DNA from 3 places in the Planococcus massiliensis genome. Region 3 is predicted to be linked to each of the others. Evidence: riboswitches for the same ligand, from Rfam matches in the RefSeq annotation. Region 3 holds a riboswitch; each other region holds the start of a gene.
What was found. A riboswitch is a leader RNA that binds a small molecule or an ion and turns the genes downstream of it on or off. The one in region 3 is predicted to bind S-adenosylmethionine.
Positions count from the first base shown of each region.

Region 1: it holds a riboswitch for S-adenosylmethionine, as region 3 does, so the genes downstream of both, BN1080_RS05255 (aminotransferase class I/II-fold pyridoxal phosphate-dependent enzyme) here and BN1080_RS01835 (cyclase family protein) in region 3, are expected to answer to the same signal.
Region 2: it holds a riboswitch for S-adenosylmethionine, as region 3 does, so the genes downstream of both, BN1080_RS14200 (bifunctional homocysteine S-methyltransferase/methylenetetrahydrofolate reductase) here and BN1080_RS01835 (cyclase family protein) in region 3, are expected to answer to the same signal.

Region 1 is NZ_CCXS01000001.1:1,090,859-1,095,432, reverse strand. It holds gene BN1080_RS05275 (STAS domain-containing protein) at 1-189, opposite strand, end outside; gene BN1080_RS05270 (cobalamin B12-binding domain-containing protein) at 167-820, opposite strand; gene BN1080_RS05265 (hypothetical protein) at 825-1,196, opposite strand; gene BN1080_RS05260 (antibiotic biosynthesis monooxygenase family protein) at 1,193-1,498, opposite strand; SAM riboswitch class I at 1,708-1,813, shown strand; gene BN1080_RS05255 (aminotransferase class I/II-fold pyridoxal phosphate-dependent enzyme) at 1,918-3,093, shown strand; gene BN1080_RS05250 (NADP-dependent malic enzyme) at 3,163-4,404, opposite strand; gene BN1080_RS05245 (3-hydroxybutyrate dehydrogenase) at 4,543-4,574, opposite strand, start outside.
Region 2 is NZ_CCXS01000001.1:2,863,739-2,868,312, reverse strand. It holds gene BN1080_RS14225 (aquaporin) at 1-53, shown strand, start outside; gene BN1080_RS17275 (hypothetical protein) at 387-524, shown strand; gene BN1080_RS14215 (hypothetical protein) at 651-869, shown strand; gene BN1080_RS14210 (YehS family protein) at 1,032-1,550, shown strand; gene BN1080_RS14205 (hypothetical protein) at 1,744-2,169, opposite strand; SAM riboswitch class I at 2,358-2,462, shown strand; gene BN1080_RS14200 (bifunctional homocysteine S-methyltransferase/methylenetetrahydrofolate reductase) at 2,535-4,394, shown strand; gene metH (methionine synthase) at 4,375-4,574, shown strand, end outside.
Region 3 is NZ_CCXS01000001.1:360,606-365,179, reverse strand. It holds gene BN1080_RS01850 (hypothetical protein) at 1-92, shown strand, start outside; gene BN1080_RS01845 (hypothetical protein) at 160-393, opposite strand; gene BN1080_RS01840 (hypothetical protein) at 452-796, opposite strand; gene BN1080_RS01835 (cyclase family protein) at 932-1,678, opposite strand; SAM riboswitch class I at 1,774-1,875, opposite strand; gene BN1080_RS01830 (ABC transporter permease) at 1,946-3,157, opposite strand; gene BN1080_RS01825 (ABC transporter ATP-binding protein) at 3,150-4,082, opposite strand; gene BN1080_RS01820 (ABC transporter ATP-binding protein) at 4,105-4,574, opposite strand, start outside.

The sequences.
Region 1 (4,574 bases), 730 kb from region 3:
TTCAACTGCCATTCCAGAAGCCAGCATCTTCCTTGCCTTATTCGCACTTGCTTCATCGACAATTTCCAAGAATGACGAAACCTTGCCGAATAGGCGCAGCGCTTCTTCGGAACAATTGACTACTGAAAGCTTTTCATTTAACCGAAAAGCCGGGAGCGGCAAGTCATCATATTGAAATTCTGTATTCATCGTCCGGCTCCTCTCCCGTTTTGATCCAGTGTTCCAGTTGCTCAAGGTCTTTCACTAAAATGGCGCCTTCCTCAATCAGGATGCGGCTGCTTTCAAAGGCAGCGGCCCGCCCTCCGACGATGATTGCAGGAGCATGCGCCAATTCTTTAAATTTATTTATATACGCTTTTAAAGTTGGCATGCGATAAACGAGCGCTGCCGATAAAGCGATGGCGTCCGGCTGCCACCGATTAGCAGCTTCCATTGCGTGGTCAAGCGGCATATTGGGCCCTAAATAATTGACGGACCAATCGTGTTCCCGAAAAAGGCTTGAGACCATTTTCAATCCGATGTAATGCTCTTCCCCTTCCGGTCCCAGCACCATAACTTTTCGTTTTGCAGCGTGTTCTTCTTCTCTGCGTTTATCTATGACCGAAACGACAAAATCACAAATAGCTGTCGCAAGGTGTTCGTCTGCCACTGAAATTGCATTGGTTTCCCATAACTCGCCAATATGGTACATGGCGGGCGTTAATAGCTGATCAAAAAGTTTTTTCCGATTATGGCTGTCGAGAAATTGCTGGACTTGCTTCAGCGCTTCCCGGTCATTGCCCTGCAAAAAAAGTTCTGCCAGTTCGGTTGGTTGAATCATCTGATCAACCTCCCTTCTTCAAATTGCTGCCTTTCAATAAATCATTTGCTTCTTGAAGGCATTGCTGCATAAATTCTTTTTCTTTCTGTTCAGCTTCTGCTTCAATGAAGCCTATAAGTCTCTCAAAGTTATCTATGATCAAATCGGCTCCGACATTCCGGCTCGTTAATACCTTTTCCAGCCATATCGTGTAATCCAAAAACACTTGTTTATCGTTTAAATCATACGCTGTTTCCAAATGGTCAAGATGATGCAGATTGTCTTTTTCCGTATGTTCAAATCCACGCTCACCGAAACGATCCCATAAAAATGGGTAGGCTTCATAGATTTGATTGGCTGTGCTTTTGGCGATTTGCTTCTTTAACGCTTGATTCATTCTGCTACCACCTCATACTGATGCACTTTCGGTACAATTCCGGCCAGCGCTTTGTCGGGGTAATGCTTTTCGAGATCATGGATTTCCTTGAATTCGCTGCTTCTTACCCATTCCATATAAGCCTCTTTCGAATGCCATTCCAGATGGACAGTCAGTTCATTGCGCTTCTTTGTATTCTGGATCAGCCGGAAAGAATGGAATCCCGGCGCTTTATCGACCCGTCTCGAACGTTTTCGGTAAATATCAATGAGGTCCTGAGTCTTCTCTTCAGGCACCACAACAGTGGACGTCACAATATACATCAGATTACCCCTTTGAATTAAAGTGTTGATATCCATTATAGCCTTTCGTCTTTCGAATTAAAAGGAATCCCCTATTTGCGGTTAAAGCATTAGGATATTAACGTTTCCCCTTTTTATTAAAAGAATATTTTAATAATTTTCCTTGCAGTTTCTGTCAAGATGGTTTAAGCTTGAAGACATCGCAGCATCCATAACTTCATATTATGTATTTCTTATCAAGAGAGACGGAGGGATTTGGCCCTTTGATGTCTCAGCAACCAGCCTGAAGAAGGCCACGGTGCTAATTCCAAAAGGCTTCGGCCTTAAAGATGAGAAGAACGCGTTCCTTATGAAACGGAGCTTTCTTCTTGCTGAAGAAAGCTCCATTTTTCGATTCACGAATAGGAGCCGTTCTTTACAACTAATAGGAGGTTTTTATGATGACCAACCACTTAGAGACTCGTTTTATCCATTCAACCGGCGTAGACAAAGAAACAGGGGCGGTCAATGTCCCTATTTATTTGTCTTCCACTTATCATCAGCCCAATATTGATGAGTTCGGACCATTCGACTACAGCCGATCCGGCAATCCGACGCGCCAAAAGTTAGAGGAAACCATTGCAAAACTTGAAAATGGCACCCGCGGGTTTGCCTTTTCTTCGGGCATGGCCGCCATCTCCTCTGCTTTCATGCTCCTATCTGCGGGAGACCACGTCCTTGTTTCGGAAGACGTTTACGGCGGAACTTACCGTTTCGTCACAGAAGTCCTGAACAAATTCAATATCGACTACACATTTGTCAATATGACCGATCTCAGTGAGATGGCTTCGGCTATCCGCGAAAACACAAAGGTCATCTATATCGAAACGCCTTCAAACCCGGTGATGAACATCACCGATATTGAAATTGCGGCTAAACTTGCCAAAGCAAACGATTGTTTAACTTTTGTTGATAATACATTCATGACGCCTCTTTATCAAAACCCGCTTGATCTTGGAGCAGACATCGTTTTGCATAGTGCTACAAAATTCCTTTCTGGCCACAGCGACATCATTGCCGGGCTTGCCGTGACAAAGGATGAAGAACTCGGCAGCCGGCTCGCTTTTATCCAGAACACATTCGGTTCGATTTTAGGGGCGCAAGATTCCTATTCACTCCTTCAAGGCATCAAAACACTTGGAGCCCGTATGAAACAGTCTTCCGCATCAGCCCGCATCATTGCTGATTATTTGCATAGCCACCCCGTTGTTGAAGAAGTCTATTATCCAGGATTCCGATTCCATCCAGGGAATCCGATTCATGAGCGACAAGCACGTGGGGCTGGCGCGGTTTTGTCTTTGCGGCTTGCCGATAAAGCGGCTGCTAAAGTTTTTGTCGATAGTTTGCAAATCCCGGTTTTCGCGGTATCGCTCGGAGCCGTTGAAACGATTCTGTCGTATCCAGCCACCATGTCTCATGCCGCTATGCCCCAAAAACAGCGTGAGCAGCGCGGCATTACCGACGGCTTGCTGCGATTGTCCGTTGGGTTGGAATATACGGATGACTTGCTTGAAGATCTCGAGCAAGCATTGAAAAAAGTCCATCAAACCAGTCCACAAGCCATATTCTCTAAATAAATGCTGCCCAAATCAAAAAAGCCGTCCATCTTCTAAAAGGTGAACGGCTTTCTTCTATATTATATATGGTTACTCTTTTACGATAACCGCTGTGAAGTCATCAGCACTTTCAGCATCAAGATTCGGACAAGTGGAATAGTTTGCTACCCCTGTTTCAATTGCCGCCTGGGCTACCGCTTTGGCAACTGCTTCAGCCACGCGCAGATCGAAGGGAGCCGGAATGACATAGTCCTCCCGGAGTTCATGCTCTCCAATCAAATCGGCTATAGCTTCCACTGCAGCGATTTTCATTGCATCATTGATTCCACTGGCTTGCACGTCCAGCGCTCCTCTGAATATGCCCGGAAAAGCTAATACATTATTCACTTGGTTCGGAAAATCTGAACGCCCCGTGCCGATTACTTTGGCTCCTGCCCGCTTAGCTTCATGGGGCAAGATTTCCGGGTTTGGATTGGCCATTGCAAAAATGATGGGATCTTCTGCCATCTCCCTCACCATTTCTTCGGTTAACGCGCCTTCTGCAGAAACTCCAATAAAGACGTCCGCACCGATAATGACTTCGTGGAGCAATCCTTCCTTGCGCTCATAGTTGGTCATCTCCGCTACTTCTTCTTTAAAAGGATTCATTCCATAAGCTCGGCCTTTGAAAATCGCACCTTTTGTATCGCACATCATCACATTCGTAAAACCGAATTTACTCAAAAGCTTGACCACAGCAATCCCCGCAGCGCCTGCTCCGTTCACAACGACTTTCGTGTCGGCAATTTCTTTGCCGACCAATTTTAGCGCATTGACCAGGCCAGCTAAAGTAACAATGGCGGTTCCATGCTGGTCGTCATGGAATACAGGAATATTCATCTCTTCTTTTAAACGCTGTTCCACGATAAAGCAAGCCGGTGCTGAGATATCCTCTAAATTCACACCACCAAATCCGGGTTCCAATAGCTTCACGGTCTGGATAATGGTTTCGGCATCTGTTGTTCCAAGGCAAATCGGAAAAGCATCCACTCCGGCAAACTCTTTAAAAAGCACGGCTTTTCCTTCCATGACAGGCAAGGCAGCTTTCGGACCAATATTTCCAAGTCCGAGTACAGCAGTGCCGTCTGTGACAACGGCGACTGTATTGCCTTTCATCGTGTAGTCGTAGACTTTGGCCGGATCCTGCGCAATTTCCTTGCACGGTTCAGCCACTCCTGGAGAATAAGCGAGGCTTAAATCGCGTCCATTTTCTACTGCCACTTTTGACCGGACTTCCAACTTCCCTTTATGCTGCAGATGCAATTGCAAAGAGTCATTTCTCAGATTCGACATCGCTTCATCTCCTTCAATACATAATGGTTCATTATAGAGGGATTTCGAAAAATTAAAAGACTTTTTCATAATATTCGGACTTTTGACTGATGGGTTAAAGAAAGGAAGCGCTTTCTCTTATCGCTTCCTTCCTATTTTTTATTGTGCGGTATAGCCGCCATCCAAAATAA
Region 2 (4,574 bases), 2.5 Mb from region 3:
GCGATCCGGGAATTGAAGGAAAAAACACACGGCCTGACAGAAGCCGGAAATAAACAGAAAGACTGTTCTCCGGTGAAGGGAACAGTCTTTTTCACTTAAGCTACAAATTGCAAGGAAAATGAAGAAATCTCATATAGCAATGATTATAGCTTTTGTAATTGCGGTCTGCATGCTTGGAAAAGCGTTTGCCATGAATGAAGACATTAAAATGTATTTGTTGATTTTCTGGGGGATCGGGATGGCGCTAGCGTTCTTGCGATTGTTTGTAAATAATTCGATCAAGAAGGAAGGGCAAGAACTGGAAAGTAAAAGTCGCGTTTTTTGCCGTCCTGTTAGGCTTCGGTTTGCCGTTCCAGTCGTGGTTCCGAAATGCGGTGCTCTTTAAAATGGATTCGGCATACTTAGGCGGCAGCATCACCATGCTGGTCGTCGGAATGGTCTTCATGACGTTCTTTTCCGGCTATGCGAAAGGGAAGTACGTGGAAAGAAAAGCGGGAAGCAGCCAGGTGATGGCAAAATCGTAAACGCACACCATCATTTATTGTTCTTATTGCGGGCCAAGCCGTGTTATAATAAGACACTTAGGATGAACTGAACATTCAACGGAAGCAGAGCCTTCCGCCTGCAAATAAACAATAGAGGTGTACAAAATGAACAAACGATGGACAATCGATAAAATAAGAGAATTTACAGAGAAGAACTCGGACAGCAAATTGCTGTCAACGGAATACCACGGATTTTCACAGAAGCTGCTGTTCAAATGTTCTTGCGGCAATAACTTTGAAAAAACTTTTACGAAGTTCAACAAAAGCAATCAGCGCAAATGCGATACGTGCCAACCGCCGAAAGCGCCGCGCGGCGAAGCATAAAAAAGAGGCGCCTTTTCCAATACTGGAAAAGGCGTTTTGGTTTTTGATAAAGTAAGGAATAGAAAAGCGAACTCACGGTATCCGTTGCGGCGACGCGCGAGTCAAGTGAAGGGTGCCAATTGCTTTCTTAGATGAATGAGAACGGACAATGGAGGGTGACTGATGGACAATAACGATATTCTGATTAGGCTGCGCTACGCACTTGATATTAAAAATAATGATATGGTAAAGATTTTCAAGGAAGGCGGCATTGAGCTGTCGAAAGAGGATGTACTGAAAGTGTTGACGAAGACGCCGGAAAGCGAAGACGATGACATGGACAGCGTCTGGGATGCACCGGAAAACGAAGACCATATTCGCGTTGACAACCGGATGCTGGAATCTTTCTTGAACGGGTTGATCATCTTCAAGCGGGGACGCCAGGAGCCGAAACCGGGGCAGCCAGCCACACCGCCGATGAGCAACGAACCGGCAAACAACTTATTGTTGAAGAAAGTGAAAATCGCCTTGCAGCTGACGAGTGAAGATATGCTGGAATTGCTTGCACTTGCTGGGGTCACCGTGTCGAAAAGCGAAATGAGCGGCATCTTGCGAAAGCAAGGCCACAAGAATTACAGCGTCTGCGGCGACCGCTATGCCCGCAATTTCCTAAAAGGCTTGGCAATCAAATATAGAAAATGACTCGTGGTCCGCTTCTTTAATTGGAGGCGGATTTTTGATTTAGAGGATGGGAATTGGAGAGTTGGGAGTATTCGGGGTGAAGTTGGGAGTATTCGAACGAAAGTCGAGCGTATTTCAGAAAAAGTTGGGCATAAACGAAAATGGCTTCCCGCTCGAAAGCAAAAAAACTGGACAGCCTGTTGCTGTCCAGTTTTTATTGCCACGGATAGGTGGCGAGCAGTTTGGCGCTGAGCACCATAAAATCTTCTTTTGGCGACGCTGCTTTTTTCTGTTTCAGCAAGTCGTTGCCGGCTGCAAAAAGCGCTTCCGTCGTCGGGTAGGAAAGCGTTTCTTCAGATTCGATGAACGCCACAGAGTTGTCGGTATAGCGGAACAGGAAATTTTGGTAACGGGTTTCGCTTGCCGGATGAAAACTCGACGGAATGGTGTAGTCGATGTCAGCAGTGAGCACGCCGACGCGTTCATAGATGGCAAGCGGGCCAGCACTTTTCGCCATTTGCTGTTCGGCGCCTTCCACTAAGGCGTTTGGATCTTTAGCAATCGAAGGAAAGAGGCGGTTCTCGAGCAACACGAAATAATTGCGCGGATCGTTGACGTCAAGCAGGTATTTTTCAGACATTCAGAAATTCCTCCTAAAAGCGGTGATTGATTCCCATGATAGCGGAAATGTGCGAAAAGGGGAACGGAGAGAAACCGGGACGGTAAATGTCTTTCTTAACAGAAAGTTCGTTTATTTCTGTCAAAGCGCCTTGATTTTCCATCCTGAACCAGTTACCCTTATAAAAAGCCAAAATTGAATAACGTGAATTCTTATCGAGAGAAGTCGAGGGACTGGCCCTATGACGCTTCAGCAACCAGCCGAAAGGTCAGGTGCTAAATCCAGCAGGCAAGCGATTGCCTGAGAGATGAAAAGGAACGAGTGTGAACTCATAAAGCCTTCTTTTTCATGGAGGGCTTTTTTTCTATATATAGGAGGCAGAGAATATGGGATTATTAGAGGAATTAAAAACGAGGATTCTGACGGCAGACGGGGCAATGGGAACGCTTTTGTATTCATACGGGATCGAATACTGCAACGAGGAATTGAATTTGCAGCGGCCGGACATTATTGAAAAGATCCACGAAGAATACATCCAGGCAGGTGCGGATATCATTCAGACGAACACTTACGGCGGCAACGCATTGAAGCTTGCGCGCTACGGGCTGGAACATCAAGTGAAGGAAATCAACGAAGCGGCGATTGAAATTGCGAAACGGGCGGCTGCACCAGGCGGCCAATTTGTCTTCGGGACGATTGGCGGCATCCGGGGCATTCGGCGGAGCGATGCAGCGCTCGATGAAATCATCGCGATGGTGGACCAGCAATCCGGTTATTTGCTTGCCGGGAATCCGGATGCGCTATTGCTTGAGACGTATTATGACTTTGAAGAATTGGCAGCGACCGTTACGCATTTGCGGAAACGGACAGATGTTCCGCTGATTGCGCAAGTATCGATGCATGAACCGGGAATTCTGCAGAACGGCATGGCGCTGAATGAGGCCCTCCATCAACTCGAAGGTCTGGGCGCCGATATTGTCGGCGTGAATTGCCGCTTAGGCCCTCACCATACCATTCAGGCCCTTGAAGGAGTGGAATTGCCGAAAAAAGCTTTTCTTTCGGCTTACCCGAATGCGAGTTTATTGGATTTGGAGAATGGCCGCGTCGTCTACGAATCGGAAGCCGATTATTTCGGACGCGCCGGTTTGCTCTTAAGAGAAGAAGGGGCGCGCTTGATCGGCGGCTGCTGCGGCACGACACCGAAGCATATTGAAGCGTTGAAAAAGCAGATTGGCCATTTGGAGCCGATTACGGTAAAAGAAGTGGAAACGAAAAAGCCGATTGTCATCCGGGAAGCGGAATTATCCAATGAAGTGCCGCTCCATGAAAAAGCGAAGACGGAACGGACGATCATCGTAGAGCTCGATACGCCGAAGCATCTCGACACGACAAAGTTTTTGGAAGGCTCAAAAGCGTTGAATGCAGCGGGCGTCGACGCTGTCACCATGGCGGATAATTCACTGGCATCGCCGCGGGTCAGCAACCTTGCGATGGGTTCGATCTTGAAGCATCAGGAACAGATTCGGCCGCTTGCACACATTACGTGCCGCGACCGGAATTTGATCGGACTGCAATCGCATTTGATGGGATTGGATGCACTGGGCATCCGTGATATCCTGGCAATAACAGGAGACCCGACGAAGGTCGGGGATTTCCCAGGAGCGACAAGTGTCTATGATGTTTCCAGCCTGGAATTGATTCAATTGATCAAAAAGCTCAACGATGGAATTTCTTTTTCAGGAAAGCCACTGCAAAAGAAAGCGAGCTTTTCAGTAGCAGCGGCATTCAATCCGAATGTGCGTGTGCTCGACCGGGCAGTTGCTCGGCTTGAAAAGAAAATTGAAAGCGGAGCGGATTATTTTATTTCACAGCCGGTTTATACGAAAGAGAAAATCATCGAAATCCACAAAGCGACGAAGCATTTGGAAACGCCGGTTTTCCTTGGCGTCATGCCGCTGACGAGCATCCGAAGCGCCGAATTCCTGCATAATGAAGTGCCGGGCATCAAACTGTCGGAAGAAGCGCTTGAGCGGATGCGGGCATGCGGCGAGGATAAGGAACGGGCAACCGCGGAAGGCATCCAAATTGCAAAAGAACTGATTGACACAGCGGCTGACTTGTTTAACGGAATCTATGTGATCACGCCGTTTTTCCGCTATGATATGTCAATTGAACTGATCCATTACATTCGGAAATTAGATCAACAGAAAGAGAGCGATCACAGCCATGTCCAAACAGCGAATTGAAGAACAGCTAGAAAAAAGAATTTTGATCATTGACGGAGCCATGGGGACGATGATCCAAAACGCCGACTTGTCTCCGGAAGATTTCGGGGGAGAAGAGTTCGACGGCTGCAATGAATACTTGAACATCGTAAAGCCGGAAGTTATCGAAGGCGTCCACGATGCGTATTTGCAAGCTGGCGC
Region 3 (4,574 bases):
CTGATACAACGGGCGATTACTTAATCGAAGTGAACCTCCGGACCGACCGCGGAAGCGCGCAGTATGCCGGGAAACTGTCGATTTATGACTAACATCCAAAAAGAAACGCCTGACAGCAATGTGTCAGGCGTTTTCATACAAATTTTATTTTCACTCGAATCACTCTTCCGGGAAATCCAAAATCTTAATCGTCTTGAATCCCAGTATAATTTTAAAGTTAAGGCCCCAGTTGGCGGTGATGATTTCCAGGTCGGCATCTGTGACAGCAAACTGGAGGACGATGTCGTTCTCGTAGTCAATGACGACATAGGCATTGGCGTTTGAAAAAATCTTATAGGATTTGTGTGCAATGAATGTCCAGCCGTGCTTTAAACCATGGCTCTTGTTTCCCATCCCGTCACCCCTTTTCGTTTGTTATGGAATATGGAAACATTTTTGTCCAGCTAAAAAATCAAATTGAAATCGCAGCTGTTTTATATGCATCATCAATCAATGCAAAGATATAGGCAGAATTCATGGATTTTGCAGCTACTTCTTTGCTGATTCCTTTTGCTCCATTTTTTCGGATTTCATAATAATCGAAGATCGATTCAAAATCACCGAAAGTAATACGTCTTTCATTCTTCAGACTTACACTCGGCGTATTTGTTTTGGCATTAGCGACTATAATGTAATCAGCATTTCTTGATACAGAAAACCATTTAGGTATTCGTTTATTTTGCGGCGTTGTAGGGATTTCAAATGACCTGCTGTTTGCCTTCGTTAAAATGTACTGCCAAGTCTCACTCGGATTCATCTATGAAACCCCTCCTATGTTTCAGAATAATCTTATTATAATTGAAAACATTAGAAGATGTAAGAGCGCTTTCATTTGTCCAGATTCAAAAACAGACAGCATGGATACACTGTCTGTTGTCAAAGATTCTATTTCTTACGGCAAGATTGCAAACGAACGCACCGGAAAGCCGGAAGCTTTGTCTGCTTTCGGGACGATATTGAAAATTACGGCCCCTTTCGCCGGCAGCTGGTCGAGATTCGCGAGCAGCTCGACTTGATACGTGTCTTGGTCAAGTACATAATATTCTCCGAGTAAAGCACCGTTTTTGCGATAGTCGATGGCGGAGTCAGTGTCGAAGGTTTCATGGCCGACTGCCCGTACGCCCCGTTGTTCAAAAAGGAATTTCAATGCGTCAACGGACCAGCCGGGTGCATGGCTATTGCCTTCTTCGTCTTTATTGTCGAAGGCTTCCTTGTCCGGCCAGCGTTTGCTCCAATCCGTGCGCAGCGCGACGAACGTGTCGGCTTCGATTTTGCCGTGTTCGGCTTCGAACGCTTCAATGCCATCAACCCCTAACGTATAGTCAGGGTCTGCTTCTGCTTCTTTCGATTTGTCGATGACGACGAGTGGAAGAACGAGTTCCTTCAGCCCCAGTTCGTGAAGATAGCGGGCATCGCGGACAAAATGGATTGGTGCATCAAGATGCGTTCCGTATTGCCCGGGAAATGTAAAGCGCTGGGCAAAGAAGCCGTCGTCGTGATTGAAAAGCGTATCGAATTTTGCATCTTCAAATGCTGAGAAATGTGGCGAGTCGGGTCCGAACGCGTGAGTCAAGTCGACCCAGGTCTTCTGTTTCAGCAAATTGATGGCTTCGATCGTTTCGAGTGTTTTGATGGGCATGGTAGATTCCTCCTTGGGGTTTGTGGATAGAGGGCAACTAAAAACCCTCTTCCTGGATTAAGAAGAGGGTTTGGCAGATGAAGGTCAAAGTTCTCTTCTTATCTTCAAGCTTGAACGCTTTTGGAATTAGCACAGTACTTTGCAGTCTGTTGCTGAGGCTTCATAGGGCCAAATCCCTCCACCTCTCTTGATAAGAAAGTATATTCAATTAGTTATCCATAATCCTACAATCGGCCAAGTGAAAAGTCAATCTATTTCGAATTCTTTTTAAGCGCGAATCCATTTCCAGATTTCGCCCGGTGTTGCGTTCTTGCCGTACATGAGAATTCCGGTCTTGAAAACTTTTCCGGCAAGCTTCATGAAGACCCAGACACTGATGGCAAGAATGGCGACAGCGATGCCGATTTCCACCCATGGCCATTCTTCAAGGAGCGATAGGCGCAAGATCAAGACTCCCGGTGATGTGAACGGGATGTAGCTTCCGAGCTGTGCCCAGAATCCGCTCGGGTCGCTGAATACCGGACCGATGAACAGGAACGGACTGAACGGCAGCATCATGACAAGGCCCTGGAAGTTTCCGGCGGTCGAGATGTCGGCCATGGTGGCGCCGATGCCGACAAACAGTGCAGCATACAAGAGATAGCCGAGCACTGCAATCAACAGCAAGACGGCCAGTTCCGGCACGAGCAAGTATTCCATGATTGGCATATCAATTTTCCACAGCAGCACCGGCAGGATGATCGTGATATAGACGATCAGCTGGATAATGCCGAGGACGAAATAGCCAATGATCTTGCCTTGCATCAAATCAGCCGGCGTCAAAGACGACAAGATGATTTCGGCGATTTTGTCTTTCTTCTCCTGAGACGCGCTTTGGAAAATCGCCATACCCGTGAAGACGATCGACAGCATGACGACAGCGGCGAAAGCGCCTGGAATGATTCGTTCGAGCATCCCTTCGCTGAACAGTCCGCCTTCTTCCGCTTCAACGGAAGCGTCTTCAAAGACGATGCCCTGCGCGACCATTCCCGCTTCTTCCGGCGTCAATCCAAGCTGTTCGATCTGCATCATCTGCAGCGGACCGCTCAGCACTTGGACTTCCTCCATGAAACCGGAATCGGTCTCTTCGTTTGTATAGACCGTGACTTTGCCGTTTTCAACCGACTGTTCGTTGATAAAGACGTATGCGGCATCTTCTTCTTCTGCTTCAAGCGCCGCTTCCGCTTCCGATTCGGCGATTTGCGTTTCTTCCAGCTGCCATTCGGTTGAAGCTGCAGCGGCTTCCAATTGTTCGTAGACTCCAAGCTCGTCGTTGACGTAGACTTTCGTTGCGGCCGGTTCGTCGTCTGAACGGAACAGGTCCGGCAGCAAGAAGAAGGCCAGGAAAATGATTGGTGTCAGAAACAAGCCGATGATGAACGATTTGCTTTTCATATTGCGTTTGATTTCCCATTTGGCGACTTTCATCGTGTTACGCATGTGCTTCACCCGCTTCCTTCAAAAGATTCTTGTCAGTGGCGATGTCGATGAAGATTTCGTGCAGCGAGATGCGGTCGATCGACAGTTCTTGGATGTCTAGTTCCGCCGGCAGATTCTTCAGCCAGACGGCCGGCTGTACATTCCGTGACAGATACAGCACCGCGATTTCCCCGTTCTGTTCGACCCGCTCCACTTCCGGCAAGCCTTCGAGCAGGCTCCGGCTGTTCACGCCGTTGATCGTGCATTTGAAATTGGCGTATTCCCTTTTCACTTCGCTGAGCGTCCCGTAGATTACTTTCGTTCCACGATGGATTAAAAACAGACGGTCAGCCATTTCTTCGACCAGATTCATCTGGTGCGAAGACAAGAGAATTGCTGTGCCTCCTTCAGCGAGCGAGCGAATCTCTTCCTTGAACAGCTCCTGGCTGACCGGGTCAAGCCCTGAAAACGGCTCATCGAGGATCAGAAGCTCCGGTTCATGGAGAATCGATGCGATAAACTGCACTTTCTGGCCCATCCCTTTTGACAGTTCTTCCACGGCGACTTTGTCTTTTCCTTCAAGCCCGAACTTTTTTAAATACTCGAGTGCGCGTTCTTTTGCGCGGTTTTTCGGATAGTCTTTCAACTCTGCGAGATACAGGAGGATGTCCATGACGTTGACGTTTTTATAAAGACCGCGCTCTTCCGGCAAATAGCCGATTTTATTGCGCGGGATTTCTTTATTTTTGCTGTTGTGGAATGTGATTGACCCCGCGTCCGGGTACATGATGCCCATGATGTTGCGGATCGTCGTCGATTTGCCGGCCCCGTTCGGTCCGAGCAGCGCCATGATTTCCCCTTTTTTCACTTCAAATGAGATGTTTCGGATGATCTGTTTGTCTTTGAATGATTTGCCTAAACCTTCTACGGCGAGCATCGTCTCCATGTTCTTCATCCTTTCGGGATTGTTATTTCAGCAGCAGGCTGATGATGTCTTCCAATTCCAGTGCTTGGTCATCGAGGACCTGTATGTTTTGCGCCACGATAAACTGTTCTGTTGCGTCAGGGTTCTCGCTGATCAGCTGGCGCCCATCACGGGAAAGTTCTCCCGGCACCGCTCCATCCGGCATTTCCGTGAGCCAGTAGCGGCGGTAGCTCGCAACCAGTCGGTCTTTTTCATACAGGCCGACGCCTTGTCCGTCTTGCATGAGAAACAGGTAATCTGCGAGTTTCCGCAAATCGTCCGCCTGATGCGTCGTCAAGACGACGGCACGGTCTTCCGGCTCCATCCAATCGACCAGCAAATCCATGAACTGCTTTTTTGACGGGATGTCGAGCGATGCGGTCGGCTCGTCTAAGATCAAAATATCCGTTTTGCGCGGCAAAGCGAGTGCTAAGCTGAGCTTCTGCTGCATGCCGGGCGATAATTTGCCGAAGC